One region of the Halomonas sp. OfavH-34-E genome, then DNA from elsewhere that is predicted to be linked to it. Evidence: predicted binding sites of a transcription regulator. Region 1 holds the regulator's gene; the other holds the start of a gene.
What was found. The regulator sigma-54, encoded in region 1, starts transcription at its own class of promoters, with help from an activator protein. The targets are predictions, from matches to a motif close to TGGCACNNNNNTTGCTNT.
Positions count from the first base shown of each region.

Region 2: a site for sigma-54 is predicted at 3,288-3,305, ahead of NH448_RS22595 (urease accessory protein UreD). Genes of this name have one in related genera too.

Region 1 covers NZ_JAMXRY010000001.1:84,688-91,891, reverse strand. The annotation lists gene rapZ (RNase adapter RapZ) at 1-876, opposite strand, end outside; gene ptsN (PTS IIA-like nitrogen regulatory protein PtsN) at 930-1,415, opposite strand; gene raiA (ribosome-associated translation inhibitor RaiA) at 1,421-1,729, opposite strand; gene NH448_RS00435 (RNA polymerase factor sigma-54) at 1,889-3,301, opposite strand; gene lptB (LPS export ABC transporter ATP-binding protein) at 3,583-4,308, opposite strand; gene lptA (lipopolysaccharide transport periplasmic protein LptA) at 4,308-4,838, opposite strand; gene lptC (LPS export ABC transporter periplasmic protein LptC) at 4,851-5,426, opposite strand; gene NH448_RS00415 (HAD hydrolase family protein) at 5,423-5,989, opposite strand; gene NH448_RS00410 (KpsF/GutQ family sugar-phosphate isomerase) at 6,022-7,020, opposite strand; gene NH448_RS00405 (calcium/sodium antiporter) at 7,051-7,204, opposite strand, start outside.
Region 2 covers NZ_JAMXRY010000087.1:801-8,004, forward strand. The annotation lists partial or broken gene urtB (urea ABC transporter permease subunit UrtB) at 1-275, shown strand, start outside; gene urtC (urea ABC transporter permease subunit UrtC) at 279-1,454, shown strand; gene urtD (urea ABC transporter ATP-binding protein UrtD) at 1,451-2,284, shown strand; gene urtE (urea ABC transporter ATP-binding subunit UrtE) at 2,424-3,122, shown strand; gene NH448_RS22595 (urease accessory protein UreD) at 3,379-4,302, shown strand; gene ureA (urease subunit gamma) at 4,364-4,666, shown strand; gene NH448_RS22605 (urease subunit beta) at 4,741-5,094, shown strand; gene ureC (urease subunit alpha) at 5,091-6,794, shown strand; gene ureE (urease accessory protein UreE) at 6,850-7,204, shown strand, end outside.

The sequences.
Region 1 (7,204 bases):
TCCTCCGCTGTCCAGTCGGCGTTGCTGGCCGAGTTCGCGGTGGCGTAGACGGACGCGGGGATGCTGGTCGGCCAGGGCCGAGGCGATTCCCTCGGCCAGGTAGACCGAACGATGCTGTCCTCCGGTGCAGCCCACCGCCACGGTGAGGTAGCTGCGCTGGCTTTGCTGATAGCGCGGTAGCCAGGTGCGCACCCAGGCGAGAATGTCGCGTTTCATGTCGGCGACGTCCTGATAGCGTTCGAGGAAGTCGATGACGCTGGGATCGCAGCCATTGGCATCACGCAGCGATGGTTCCCAGTAGGGGTTGGGCAGACAGCGGGCATCGAACACGATGTCTGCATCCGGCGGCACGCCACGCTTGAAGCCGAAGGACTCCACGGTCAGGCTCAACTGGCCGCTGCGGTGGTCGGCGACCTGTTCGGCGATGCGCGAACGCAGTTCGTGTACCGACAGGCGAGAGCTGTCGATGACCAGATCGGCCAGGTCTCGAATGCCCGAAAGGGCCTTCTGTTCGGACTCGATGGCTTCCGCCAGGGTCATGTCGCTATCACGGGTCAGGGGGTGACGGCGCCGCGTGTGGGAATAACGCTCGAGCAGAATTCGCGCATCACTGGTCAGGTAGACCACCTGGCAGTCGATCGGACTCTGCTTGAGGGACGCCAGCTGGGCGGGGAAGCGTTCCAGCGCCTCAGGCAGGTTGCGGGCGTCGACGCTGACGGCGATACGGCGGGAATGACCGTTTTCCAGCTCGTCCACCAAGGCGCCCAGCAAGGTCGCGGGAAGGTTGTCGATGGCGTAGAACCCCAGGTCCTCCAGGGCCTGAAGGGCCACGGACTTTCCCGAGCCGGAGCGACCACTGATGATCACGAGCTGCATGTCCTGTCTCCTTGGGCAGGCGTCCATTGCTGATGGCCTAGGCAAGGCCGCGATCAGGAGGGAGTGTCGTCCCCTGGCGCCTGTTGGCGGATGGCTTCCTGCAGGCGCTCGTGAAGCTCGCGCTGGGAGCTGGCGTGGCGCAGACGGTGACGTGTGTCGGCGTCGTTCATGACGCCAGCGACCTGGCCGAGCAGGGCAAGATGGGCGTCGTCGGCCTCTTCCGGCACCAGCAGCACGAACACCAGATCGACGGGCTCACCATCGATGGCATCGAAGTCGACAGGTTCCGCGAGTTTGAGGAAGCCGGAGATGGGCGCCTTGCAGTGGGGGTTGCGGGCATGGGGAATGGCGACGCCATTGCCTATGCCGGTACTGCCCAGGCGCTCACGTCCGATCAGCCGACTGAAGACCTCCTGGCTGTCCAGGCTCGGGGTGTTCTGCGCAATGAAGGTGCTGAAAAACTCCAGCACCCTCTTCTTGCTGCCTCCCGGGACATCGAACAATGTGCGCTCGGGAGGGAGAATGGCTTCCAATGTCATGAGAGTCAGCGAATTCCGGCGCCTTGGGCGCGGGCTTGGGATTTTTCCTTGTGCTTGACCAGCTGGCGGTCCAGCTTGTCGGCAAGGGCGTCGATAGCAGCATACATGTCGCCGTCCTGCGCTTCGGCATGCAGGTCGGCACCGGCGGCGTGAAGGGTGCAGGCGGCCAGCTGGCGTTCCTTTTCCACCGAGAGGGTCACCTGGACGTTGGTGATGTTGTCGTAGTGGCGCTCCACACGGGTGAGCTTCTCTTGTACGTAGTCACGCAGGGGATCGGTCAATTCGACGTGGTGGCCGGTGATGTTGACTTGCATGACAGGCTCCTTGCTCTTTCGGGTGGTGGCTTGATTGTAACCCTTTTTCCGATCCTGCAAACCCCCTCGACGCTACGCAGAAAGACGCAGATGTCATGCGAAATTTCAAGTGCTTGCGCTTTCCCGATAACTAGGCTAGCGACGCCGCAGCGCAAGGCCTCAGCGCAGTCGCTTGCGCTCGCTGGAAGACGGAATATTCATGGCTTCCCGGTACTTTGCCACGGTGCGTCTGGCGACATTGACGCCGTCTTCCGCCAGCAATTCCACCAGTTTGCTGTCCGACAGAGGTTTGCGGGCAGGTTCCTTTTGAATCAACGATTTGATCATGGCGCGGATGGCGGTACTGGAATGGGCGTCGCCATCCTGGCCGACCTGGCTCGAGAAAAAATACTTCAACTCGAACACGCCGCGAGGCGTGTGCACGAACTTCTGGGTGGTCACGCGGGAGATGGTGGACTCGTGCATCTCCACCTTGTCTGCGATATCGGCCAGCACCAACGGTTTCATGGCCGCTTCTCCCTGCTCGAGGAAGTCGATCTGACGCACCATGATTTCCCGGCCGACCTTCAGCAAGGTGTCGTTGCGGCTGGACAGACTTTTGATCAGCCAGCGCGCCTCCTGCAGGTGGTCCTTGAGGAACTGGTTGTCCTGGCTCTTGTCCGCGCGCCGAATCAGCGCAGCGTAGTCGGGCTGGATGCGCAGTCGGGGCATTGCATCCGGGTTGAGTTCAACGCGCCAGCCCTCTTCGGTGTGGCGTACCACCAGGTCGGGTATGACGTAGTCGTTATCGCTGTCACCGAACTGGCTGCCGGGACGTGGGTCGAGGCTCCGGATCAGCTCGATGACGCTGTCGAGTTGGTCGTCATCGAGTCCTAGTCGGCGCTTCAGCAGACGTCGGTCGCCGCTGGCCAGCGCCTCGAGAAACTGTCTTACCAGTCGTCCGGCCTGGGGCAGCAGGACGGTATCGCGAGGCAGGCTATCCAGTTGCAGCATCAGACACTCGCGCAGGTCGCGGGCGAACACTCCGGTCGGTTCGAACTGTTGCAGCCGAACCAGCACCGCCTCCACCTCCGCGAGGGGAGGGGGGCGACGACCGTCTTGCTCGAGCCCCTGGGCAATGTCATCCAGTGTCTGCTCGAGATAGCCGTCGGCGTTGACCGCGTCGAGCAGGCTCTCGGCGATCAGGCGCTCCTGGTCGCTGACGTCGAGCATCGCCAGTTGCCAGCTCAGGTGGCTGTGCAGTGACTGGGAGCTTGCCTGGCGCTCGAAATCCGGCGCCTCGCCACTGCCGGCGGGGGTGGTGCCCAGGTCCTGGTAGGTGTCGGACCAGTCGCTGTCCACACTGAGTTCCGAGGGAATCTGATCCGCCCAGTCATCTTCCACGGCTTCCCTGGTCTGCTGTTCGCCGAACTCGTCCTCGAGTTCGAGCATGGGGTTGGCCTCCAGCGCCTGCTGGACCTCCTGGCGCAGGTCCAGGGTCGAAAGCTGCAGCAGGCCGATCGCCTGTTGCAGTTGCGGGGTCATGGTCAGCTGGGTACCAATGCGCAGCTGCAGTGACGCCTTGAGGGCCATGGGTCGGGATCCACCAGTGTTGTCGAAAGGCTTTACCCTAACGACGAGTCATCAGACATGCAAGCATCTTGCCAAGTTGGTGTTTTTTGACCTGTGGGAGGGAGTGTAAAGGTCGATGTGGAACAACTTGGTAGGGGGGAGGTGCTTCTTTCGAGGGAGGCCCTGTGTGCAAGGTGAGGCCGACCCTTTCAGGGCCGGCGGTTGGATGCTGATGCTGGCAAGTGTTGCGGCCGCTTGATGCGACTGCGACTGCGACTGCGGCTGTCGGGCGGCCCTGCGGTCTAGAGGCGGAAGTTCTCGCCCAGGTAGACCTCCTTGACGCGCTGGTTGGCGAGGATGGACTCGGCGCTGCCCTCGGCGATGATCTGTCCGTCGCCGACGATGTAGGCACGATCGCAGATATCGAGGGTCTCGCGCACGTTGTGATCGGTGATCAGGACGCCGATATCGCGGGCCTTGAGTTGACGAATGATGGACTTGATCTCGCCCACCGAGATCGGGTCGACCCCGGCGAAGGGTTCATCGAGCAGGATAAAGGCCGGCTCGGTGGCCAGGGCGCGAGCGATCTCGACCCGGCGCCGCTCCCCGCCGGACAGGCTCATGCCGGGGTTGTCACGAATATGGCTGACGTGGAAATCCTCGAGGAGTTGCTCGAGACGTGCTTCTCGGCCCTCGCGGTCGAGGTCCTTGCGGGTCTCGAGGATCGCCATGATGTTGTCGGCCACCGACAGCTTGCGAAAGATCGAAGCCTCCTGAGGCAGGTAGCCGATACCGGCCAGCGCGCGCTGGTGCATGGCCGCGCGGCTCAGGTCCCGATCATCGATGCTGATGCTGCCGGCGTCGGCTCTGACCAGGCCGACGATCATGTAGAAGGAGGTGGTCTTGCCGGCCCCGTTGGGGCCCAGCAGACCGACGATGCTGCCCTGCTCGATCGACAGGCTGATGTCCTGGACGACGCGACGCTTCTTGTAGCTCTTGGCCAGATGGCGAGCGTGGAGAGTCTTCATCAGTTTCCTTGGCTTTCCGGCTCGAGGGTCATGCGAATGCGCTGCTCGCCCTGGACGCCCTGGGCGCTGGAGCGGGCCTGGACCACGCGGCGATCGAGGAAGTACTCCAGATAGGCACCGTCGAAGGTGTCATTGGCCTTGTGCAGCTCAGCCTGGTCGATCAGCTCCATGCGGCGTTCGGCCACGTGGTAGATCACCTTGCGGCCCCAGCCCTTGACCACCGGTTCTTCCGGGGATGGCTTCTGCTCGAGGTAGGCGCGGGAGCCGGTCGCGGTCGCCAGTGACAGTTGTCCCTGGTCGTTGCGCTGGATCTCGACGCGTTCGCCGGTGAGGATCATGCTGCCTTGCACAATGCGCACGTCGCCGGTATAGACCGCGGTACCGGCGCGATCATCGAGATCCAGCTGGTCGGCCTCCACCTGAATCGGTGCGCTGCGATCACTTTCCAGCGCCAGGACACTGCTGCCGGTGGCGCCGGCGGCCAGGCCAAGGGCCAGGGCAAGCAGGAGGGCGGGACTTGGACGCATCATGGAAGGGGCTCCTTATTGAGGCTCTGGCGGATGATGACCGGTGACATTGTCGGTCAGGCGAGCGGTATTGTCATGGATCCAGGCGTCGAAGCGCTCCCCTTGCATCTGTTGAGGGGGTTGGCGTAGGACGGCTGGCGTTTCGCTCCAGACATGGCCACTGTCGCTGTCGTAGACCAATACCTCGGTATCAAGCTGCCAACGCTCCGCGGGGGCCTCGAGATGGGCGTCGCCCGACAGGGTCAGGGGGTTGCCGTCCGGACCCAGTTCACCGTTGTCGGCGTCGGCGATCCACTCTCGGCCGCTGTCGTCGATCAGCGCAAGGTCCGGCTGGTCCACCCGGGTGACGTCGTCGAGCGGTGTGTGCACAAGGCGTGGCGTATCGATGCGCTGATGGGGGGTGCCCTGGGCATCGAAGCGGGTCAGGCGGGCATCCACCAGGTAGTAGTCGGGCTCGCCGGCCTTGTCATTGGGTACCAGGTCGGGGACGTTGCTCTCGCGGGGGTCGAGCAACGTCAGGCCGCCACCGAGTACCAGCAGCAGGATGACCAGCCAGAAGCGAAAGCCTGGACGCAGTGCGCTCAGTTTCATGTCAGCGGTCCGTTGCTCAGGTAGCTGTCGATGATATCGTCGAGGCGGCCCTGGGCCATCAGCAGGGTGTCGGTGATCTCGCGCACCGCGCCATGTCCGCCGGCAACCTGGGTGACCCAGTCGGCGTGCTGACGAAGGTAGCAGGGGGCGCCTGGCACGGTGATGCCGACCGCACTGCGATGGATGCAGGGCAGATCCGGCAGGTCATCGCCGCAGTAGGCGACCTGGTCGAGGGTCAGGCCCAGCGAATCGCACAGCGATTCAAGGGCGGGCAGCTTGCGCTCGACCCCTTGCTGTACGTGCTCGATGCCGAGTGCTCTGGCTCTCTGGGTGACCATGGGGGAGCTGCGCCCGGTGATCAGGGCCACCTGGATGCCGGCGCGCTTGGCCAGCTTGAGGCCGTGGCCATCCAGGGTGTTGAACGCCTTCAACTCGGAGCCGTCGGCGTGGAAGTACAGTCGACCATCGGTCAGTACGCCGTCCACGTCCAGCGCCAGCAGCTTGATGTGGCGCAGGCGCTCCACCAGTTCCGGCGCGAGGGAGGCGAGAAGCTCGTGAGACATGACGGCGTTCCTTGTAAAGGGATAAATGAGGCTCAGATGACACCGGCGGCCAGCAGGTCGTGCATATGCAGTGCACCGACTGGGCGCTGCTCGTCATCGACCACCGCCAGGGCGGTGATCCGGCCTTCCTCCATCAGCTTGACCGCTTCCGCCGCCAGGGTGGCGGGGCCGATGCGTCGCCCGGGGGTAGTCATCACGTCATCCACGGTAAGCGAGCTGAAGTCCTGATGGCGATCCAGGGTACGGCGCAGGTCGCCGTCGGTATAGACCCCGGCCAGGGTGCCGTCGGGGGACACCACGCAGGTAAAGCCGAGTCCCTGACGGGTGATCTCGAGCAGGGCGTCGCGCAGCGGCGAGCCCGACGGTACCGAGGGCAGCCGGTCGCCGGTATGCATCAGGTCGGCCACGGTCAACAGCAGTCGCTTGCCCAGGCTGCCGCCCGGGTGGGACAGGGCGAAATCCTCGGCGGTGAAGCCGCGGGTCTCGAGCAGCGCCACCGCCAGGGCGTCGCCCAGCGCCAGCGCTGCGGTGGTCGAAGAGGTCGGGGCCAGGTCCAGTGGGCAGGCCTCGCGCTCGACCCCGGCGTATAGATGGGCTTCGGCGTGGCGGGCCAGGGTCGACTGTGCTCGGCCGGTCATGCTGATCAGTGGAATGCCCATGCGCTTGAGCAGCGGCAGCAGGGCAGTGACCTCGGCGGTTTCGCCGGAGTTGGACAGTGCCAGGACGACGTCGCCGGGCGTGATCATGCCCAGGTCACCATGACTGGCTTCGCCGGGATGGACAAAGAAGGCCGGCGTGCCGGTGCTGGCCAGGGTGGCGGCGATCTTGCCGCCGACATGTCCCGACTTGCCCATGCCGGTGACGACCACCCGGCCGCGGCAGGCCAGCAGCAGTTGGCAGGCACGGTCGAAGTCGCCGTCGAGACGCCCGATCAGGGCGTCGATGGCGTCACGTTCCAGCTCCAGGGTGCGTCGTGCGATATCGCGGACGCTCAGGGTCGGCGTCTGCGCCGAGGAGGGGTGTTTGCTCATGGCCATGATTGTTGCCGTTTACTGCCGTTGTCACAAGGGGCCTGCCGCGACCGAAAGGCCGAGCCAGGTCAGATAAAGCGCATAGGTGCAGGCCAGCAGCGCGCCGATCCAGCGCCCCAGGCGCCCTCGGCGTTGCCACAGCAGCAGCGCCGCCAGCAGCAGCGTCAGGCCAAGCATTACCGGA
Region 2 (7,204 bases), on a different contig from region 1:
TTGCGGGGGTGGCGCTGTCACAGCTCACCAACGTCGGTCCCAACCTCGGCCAGAACTACATCATCGATTCCTTCATGGTGGTGGTGTTCGGCGGGGTCGGCAATCTGTGGGGCACCCTGGTGGCGGGGCTCTCGCTGGGGGTGATCAATCAGGTGCTGGAGCCCTGGGCCGGGGCGGTACTGGCCAAGATCCTGGTGCTGGTGTTCATCATTCTGTTCATTCAAAAGCGCCCGAGGGGACTCTTTCCCCAGAAGGGCCGCGCGGCGGAGGGCTGAGCGATGCCATCATCCCGACTATGGCTGGCTCGCCCGTTCGGCGAGCGGTCGACCCTGATCTTCCTGGCGGTGCTCGGTGCCACCATGGCGCTGGTGGTGGCGGCAAATCTGCTGCTGGCGCCGGAGCACCCGCTGCACGTCTCCACTTATACCGTTACCTTACTGGGCAAGTACCTGTGCTATGCGCTGCTGGCGGTGGCGGTGGATCTGGTCTGGGGTTACCTGGGGATTCTCAGCCTGGGCCATGGCGCTTTCTTCGCCCTCGGCGGCTACGCGATGGGCATGTACCTGATGCGCCAGATCGGCGACCGCGGTGTCTACGGCGATCCGCTGCTGCCGGACTTCATGGTATTCCTCGACTGGGACAGCCTGCCCTGGTACTGGCTTGGCTTCGACATGGCCGGTTTTGCCTTTGTGATGGTGCTGCTGGCGCCGGGCCTGCTGGCGCTGGTGTTCGGCTTCCTGGCGTTCCGTTCGCGGGTCACCGGGGTCTACCTGTCGATCATCACCCAGGCGCTGACCTTTGCGCTGATGCTGGCGTTCTTCCGCAACGAGATGGGCTTTGGCGGCAACAACGGCCTGACCGACTTCAAGGAACTGCTGGGCTTCGACCTGTCCGCCGACGCCACACGACTGGGGCTGTTTATCGCATCCGGCGTAGCGCTGGCGCTGGGTTTCCTGCTGTGTCGAGCCATCGTGGTCAGCAAGCTTGGGCGGGTCTGCGTGGCGGTGCGCGACGCCGAGTCCCGCACCCGCTTTCTCGGCTACCGGGTGGAGCGCTATCAGCTTTTCGTGTTCGTCGTCTCGGCCATGCTGGCCGGGGTCGCCGGCGCCCTCTATGTGCCCCAGGTGGGCATCATCAACCCCAGCGAGTTCTCGCCGCTGTTCTCCATCGAGGTGGTGGTGTGGGTGGCGCTGGGTGGCCGTGCCACCCTCTATGGCGCGGTGATCGGTGCGCTGGCGGTGAACTACGCCAAGAGCGTGTTCACCGGGGTGATGCCGGAGGCCTGGTTGTTCGCGCTCGGTGCGCTGTTCGTGCTGGTGACGGTGCTGCTGCCCCAGGGCATCGCCGGGCTTTTGTCACGCTCTCGCCAGCAAGGCAGCGACGATGACAGTGACACGCAAACCGACACGCCAACCGACACGCTGGATGCAACCCCCAGGGAGGCCACCTCATGAGCTTTCTTCAGAGCCTGGCCGATCGCGATCGGGTCTTCGACTTCCTGGTCCCGGAACAATCGCCGGTCGACGTACGCCACGGCCCGATCCTCTATCTCGAGGACGTGTCGGTGAGCTTCGACGGCTTCAAGGCCATCAATGATCTCAACCTGACCATCGACGACGGCGAACTGCGCTGCATCATCGGCCCCAACGGGGCCGGCAAGACCACCATGATGGACATCATCACCGGCAAGACGCGCCCGGATCAGGGCAGCGTGTGGTTCGGCAGCCGCCACAACCTGTTGACCAAGAACGAGCCGGAGATCGCCCGGCTCGGCATCGGACGCAAGTTCCAGAAGCCCACGGTGTTCGAGGCGCTGACGGTGTTCGAGAACCTCGAGCTGGCGATGGCCATGGACAAGAGTCTGTGGCCGACCCTCAAGGCGCGCATGACCGGGGAGGTGCTGGCGCGAATCGAGGAGGTGCTCGAGACGGTGGGCCTGGCGTCGCTCAGTCGCCGCCAGGCGGGCATCCTGTCCCACGGACAGAAGCAGTGGCTCGAGATCGGCATGCTGTTGATGCAGCGCCCTCGACTGTTGCTGGTCGACGAGCCGGTGGCGGGGATGACCGAGCAGGAGATGGAGCGTACCGCAGAGCTGTTGTTGAGCCTCGCCGGCAAGCACTCGGTGGTGGTGGTGGAGCACGACATGGGCTTTGTGCGTTCGATCGCCCGCACGGTGACGGTGCTGCATCAGGGTTCGGTACTGGCCGAGGGCAGTATGGACAAGGTGGCAAGCGACCCCAGGGTGATCGAGGTCTACCTGGGTGGCGACGAGGAGGCGGCATGATCGGACTGGAGCGGGTACCTCAGCAGTCTTCGGTAAGAGCGCTGTACTGGGCGGACGGCGCATCCCGCGGCAGGCTGGCCACGCTGTGGGCGAAGGTCTGCGGCCGGTGGGCGCGAGAGACAGGCAAGGAGGTGGATCGATGCTGAGCATTCGCGGGCTCAATCAGTTCTATGGCGAGAGCCATACCCTGTGGGATCTCGATCTCGACGTGCCCAGGGCGGCCTGTACCTGTGTGCTGGGTCGTAATGGCGTCGGCAAGACCACCCTGATGAAGGCGATCATGGGCGAGGTGCCGATCACCGGCGGTGAGCTTCACTACGCCGACGGTGTCGCGCTGGAGAAGCGTCGCCTCGAGGATCGCTCACGCCTGGGCGTGGGCTATGTGCCCCAGGGACGCCAGATCTTTCCGCTGATGACGGTGGAGGAGAACCTGCGCACTGGCCTTGCCGCCCGTGGTGATGGCCTGCGCCAGGTGCCCGAACGGATCTATGAGCTGTTCCCGGTACTCAAGGAGATGCGTCACCGGCGTGGCGGCGATCTGTCCGGCGGTCAGCAGCAGCAGCTGGCGATCGGGCGCGCCCTGGTGATCGAGCCGAAGCTGTTGATCCTCGACGAGCCGGGGGAGGGCATCCAGCCCAATATCGTCGCCCAGATCGGCGAAGTCATCCGTCGGTTGATCGCCGATGATGGGCTGACCGTGCTGCTGGTGGAGCAGAAACTGCCCTTTGCCCGTCGCTTCGCCGACCACTTCGCCATCCTCGATCGCGGGCGGAGAGTCGCCGTCGGTGATATCGGTGAGCTCGACGACGCCGTGGTGAAGCACTACCTGACCGTCTGAGCGGTAGCGCGTCAATCAGGATGAATCGCTGCACATCAATGGTGCGCAATCGTAAGGTTGCGCACTTTTTTTGTGCGCGACCAAAGGCGTGCTTTTCTCTGGTGCAATCCTTGGTTGTTCTATAAGAAATTGAAAATTAAGTAGAAAAATAGAGATTCGAGAAGCTGGTACGGGGCTTGCACCTTGATTGGGCAATGGTGGTGGCCTTTTTTACTTTCGCTTGCCACGCCGACTCGACGGACCGCCCGGGAGAGCCATGAGCGCGCAGACAACACAGGATTCGACCGATCGGCACGGCCATCGCTTCGACGCGGGACGGCGCTGGGAGGCCAGCCTCGATCTCGGCTTTCGCCATGATGGCCAGGCCACTCGCCTCTATCGGGTGGATCATCGCGGCCCCCTGCGGGTGCAGCGTCCCTTCTACCCCGAAGGCCGCGACGGCACCTGCCACGTCTATCTGCTGCATCCCCCGGGGGGGCTGGTCAGCGGCGATATCCTGGATATCCAGGCGCGGGTGGGCGCGGGCGCGCGGGCGCTGCTGACCACACCGGCGGCCAACAAGCTGTATCGGGCCGACCGCAACGCCGTGGCCTGGTCCCAGCGCACTCATCTGGTGGTCGAGGAGGGCGGGCTGATCGAGTGGTTGCCCCAGGAAACCATCGCCTTCGACGGCTCGCGAGGGGTGCAGGCCACCGAGATCGAGCTTTCCGGCAGCGCCCGCTGCCTGGGCTGGGAGGTGCTGGCGCTGGGCCGGCCGGCCAGTGATCTGCCGTTTGCCAGCGGCCACCTCGAACAGCGCTTCCGGTTATCCCGGGACGGACGACCACTGTGGATCGAGCGCCAGCCCCTCGACCCTGACCATCGTCGTTTTCACGGCGCCTGGGGGCAGCGAGGGTGCAGCGTCCAGGCAACCCTGTGGGCGGTCGGGCTCGAAGACGAGTCCGCGGCGATCGAACGTCTGCGCCAAGGGTTGGGGCAGGGAGGGAATGACCTTGCCGGCAGTCCCGGCGCTGGTGAAGCCGAGCGCTGGGCCGTCACCGTACGTGATGGCGTCCTGCTGCTGCGCTACCTCGGTCACTCGCGGCGCGAGGCCTGGTCGCTGTGCGAGGCGGCCTGGACGTTGCTGCGTCCGATGCTGATGGATCGCGAGGCCTGTGTGCCACGCATCTGGTTTACCTGAATGTCATGCCGGGCGGGACAGGCGACCCCTGGCCACCCTGACCAACATCGAGGATGAAAGGATGGAGCTGACACCGCGTGACAAGGACAAGCTCTTGCTGTTTACCGCTGGCCTGGTGGCCGAGCGGCGACGCGCCAAGGGGCTCAAGCTGAACTATCCCGAGGCGGTGGCCTTGATCAGCTGCGAGATCATGGAGGGTGCCCGGGAAGGCCTGAGTGTGGCCGAGATGATGAGCCGAGGGCGCCAGATACTGGGGCGTGACGAGGTGATGGAAGGGGTGGCGGAAATGGTCGACGAGGTGCAGGTCGAGGCCACCTTTCCCGACGGCACCAAGCTGGTAACGGTGCACAACCCGATCTCGTGACGCTGCCAGGCCCCGGCTTGATCCGGGGGCGACGCGACAGGCTCATACGCTGATACCAATAGGGAGGGCGCGGGATGATCCCCGGAGAATACCAACTGAAGGACGGTGACATCGCCCTGTGCGAGGGTCGCGACAGGGTCACGCTGGAGGTGGCCAATCGCGGAGATCGACCGATTCAGGTCGGATCCCACTATCACTTCGCCGAGACCAACCCGGCACTGGCGTTCGATCGCGACAGGGCGCGGGGCTTTCGTCTGGACGTGGCCGCCGGCAGCGCGGTGCGCTTCGAGCCGGGGCAGAGCCGTGAGGTCACCCTGGTGAGCTTCGCCGGACGTCGTCATATCTACGGCTTTCGCGGTGAAGTCATGGGCGCGCTGGACGATGCCGGTGCACCCAGCGGCGACAGCGGCCAGGAGGACGCCCGATGAAGATCAGTCGTCAGGCTTATGCCGACATCTATGGCCCCACCGTCGGAGACCGGGTGCGCCTGGGAGACACCGAGCTGTGGATCGAGGTAGAGAAGGACGCCACCCACTACGGCGACGAGGTCAAGTTTGGTGGTGGCAAGGTCATTCGTGACGGTATGGGGCAGAGCCAGCGTCTCGACCAGACGGTGATGGACACCGTCATCACCAATGCCCTGATCCTTGACTGGTGGGGCATCGTCAAGGCCGACGTGGGCCTTCAGGCGGGTCGCATCGCCGCCATCGGCAAGGCCGGCAATCCAGACACCCAGCCGGACGTCACCATCGTGATCGGACCCGGCACCGAGGTCATCGCCGGCGAGGGCAAGATCCTCACCGCCGGCGCCATCGACGCCCACGTGCACTTCATCTGTCCGCAGCTGGTGGACGAGGCCCTGGCCAGCGGCATCACCACCATGCTGGGGGGCGGTACCGGGCCTGCCACCGGATCGAACGCCACCACCTGCACGCCGGGGGCCTGGCACATCCATCAGATGCTCAAGGCCTGCGACAGCCTGCCGATGAACATCGGTCTGCTCGGCAAGGGCAACGCCAGCCTGCCTGAGGCGCTGGAGGCCCAGATCGAAGCGGGCGCCATGGGGCTCAAGCTGCACGAGGACTGGGGTACCACCCCGGCCTCCATCGATACCTGCCTGAGCGTGGCCGAGCGCTACGACGTTCAGATCGCGATCCACACCGACACCCTCAACGAGTCCGGTTTCGTCGAGGACACCCTGGCGGCGTTCAAGCAGCGTGGCATCCATACCTACCATACCGAAGGCGCCGGGGGCGGCCACGCACCGGACATCATCACCGCCTGCTCGAAGGACTATGTGCTGCCGTCGTCGACCAACCCGACCCGGCCCTACACGGTGAACACCGTCGACGAGCACCTGGACATGCTGATGGTGTGTCATCACCTCGACCCCAATATTCCCGAGGACGTGGCTTTCGCCGATTCGCGCATTCGCCGCGAGACCATCGCCGCCGAGGACATCCTGCATGACCTCGGCGTCATCTCGATGATCGCCTCGGATTCCCAGGCCATGGGACGCGTCGGTGAGGTGGTGTGCAGGACCTGGCAGACCGCTCACAAGATGAAGGTGCAGCGTGGTTTACTGCCGGAAGATCAAGAACGTGGCGCCGACAACCTGCGTGCCCGCCGCTATGTGGCCAAGTACACCATCAACCCCGCCATCACCCACGGCCTGGCCGATGAGATCGGTTCAGTCGAGGTGGGCAAGCTTGCCGATCTGGTGCTGTGGGATCCGGCCTTCTTCGGCGTCAAGCCGGCGCTGGTGCTCAAGGGGGGAATGATCGCCATGGCCCCCATGGGCGACCCCAATGCCTCTATCCCGACACCCCAGCCGGTGCACTACCGTCCGATGTTCGGGGCGCTGGGCCAGGCCGCCGCGGCGACCCGGGTGAGCTTTGTCTCTCAGGCCGCGCTGGATGCGGGGCTCAAGGATCGGCTGGGGCTTCAAAGCCGCCTGGTGGCTTGCCGGGATGTGCGTGCGGTGCGCAAGGGCGACATGAAGCTCAATGACCGTTGCCCGGATCTCAAGGTCGACGCCCAGACCTACGAGGTCACCTGCGATGGCGAGCTTCTGACCTGTGAACCGCTGGACGTGCTGCCGTTGGCCCAGCGCTATCACCTTTTTTGAGTCAGCGATGATGACGGTTTTCGACAGTGCCGCTGACAGTACCAAGGAGTCATCCATGAGTTCGCTATTGTCGCTGACCCGCCGGCTCGGGCCGTTGCCCGTCGGCGATGGGCAAGACGGCGTCCAGGACACCCTGACCCTGAGCTACGACGATCGCATCAAGGGGCGCCTGCGGGTGACCCTGGACAGCGGGCGTGCGGCGGGTCTGTTTCTCGAACGCGGTCCGGTGCTGCGCCACGGCGACGGTCTTCAGGCCGAGGACGGCAGCCGCGTCCGGGTCATCGCTGCGCCGGAACCGGTGGTGACCGCCTGGGTAGCGCCGGGGCCGGACGCCGGCCTTGCGTTGGCTCGGTTGTGCTACCACCTGGGCAACCGCCACGTGACCCTCGGTATCGGCGAGGGCGAGTACC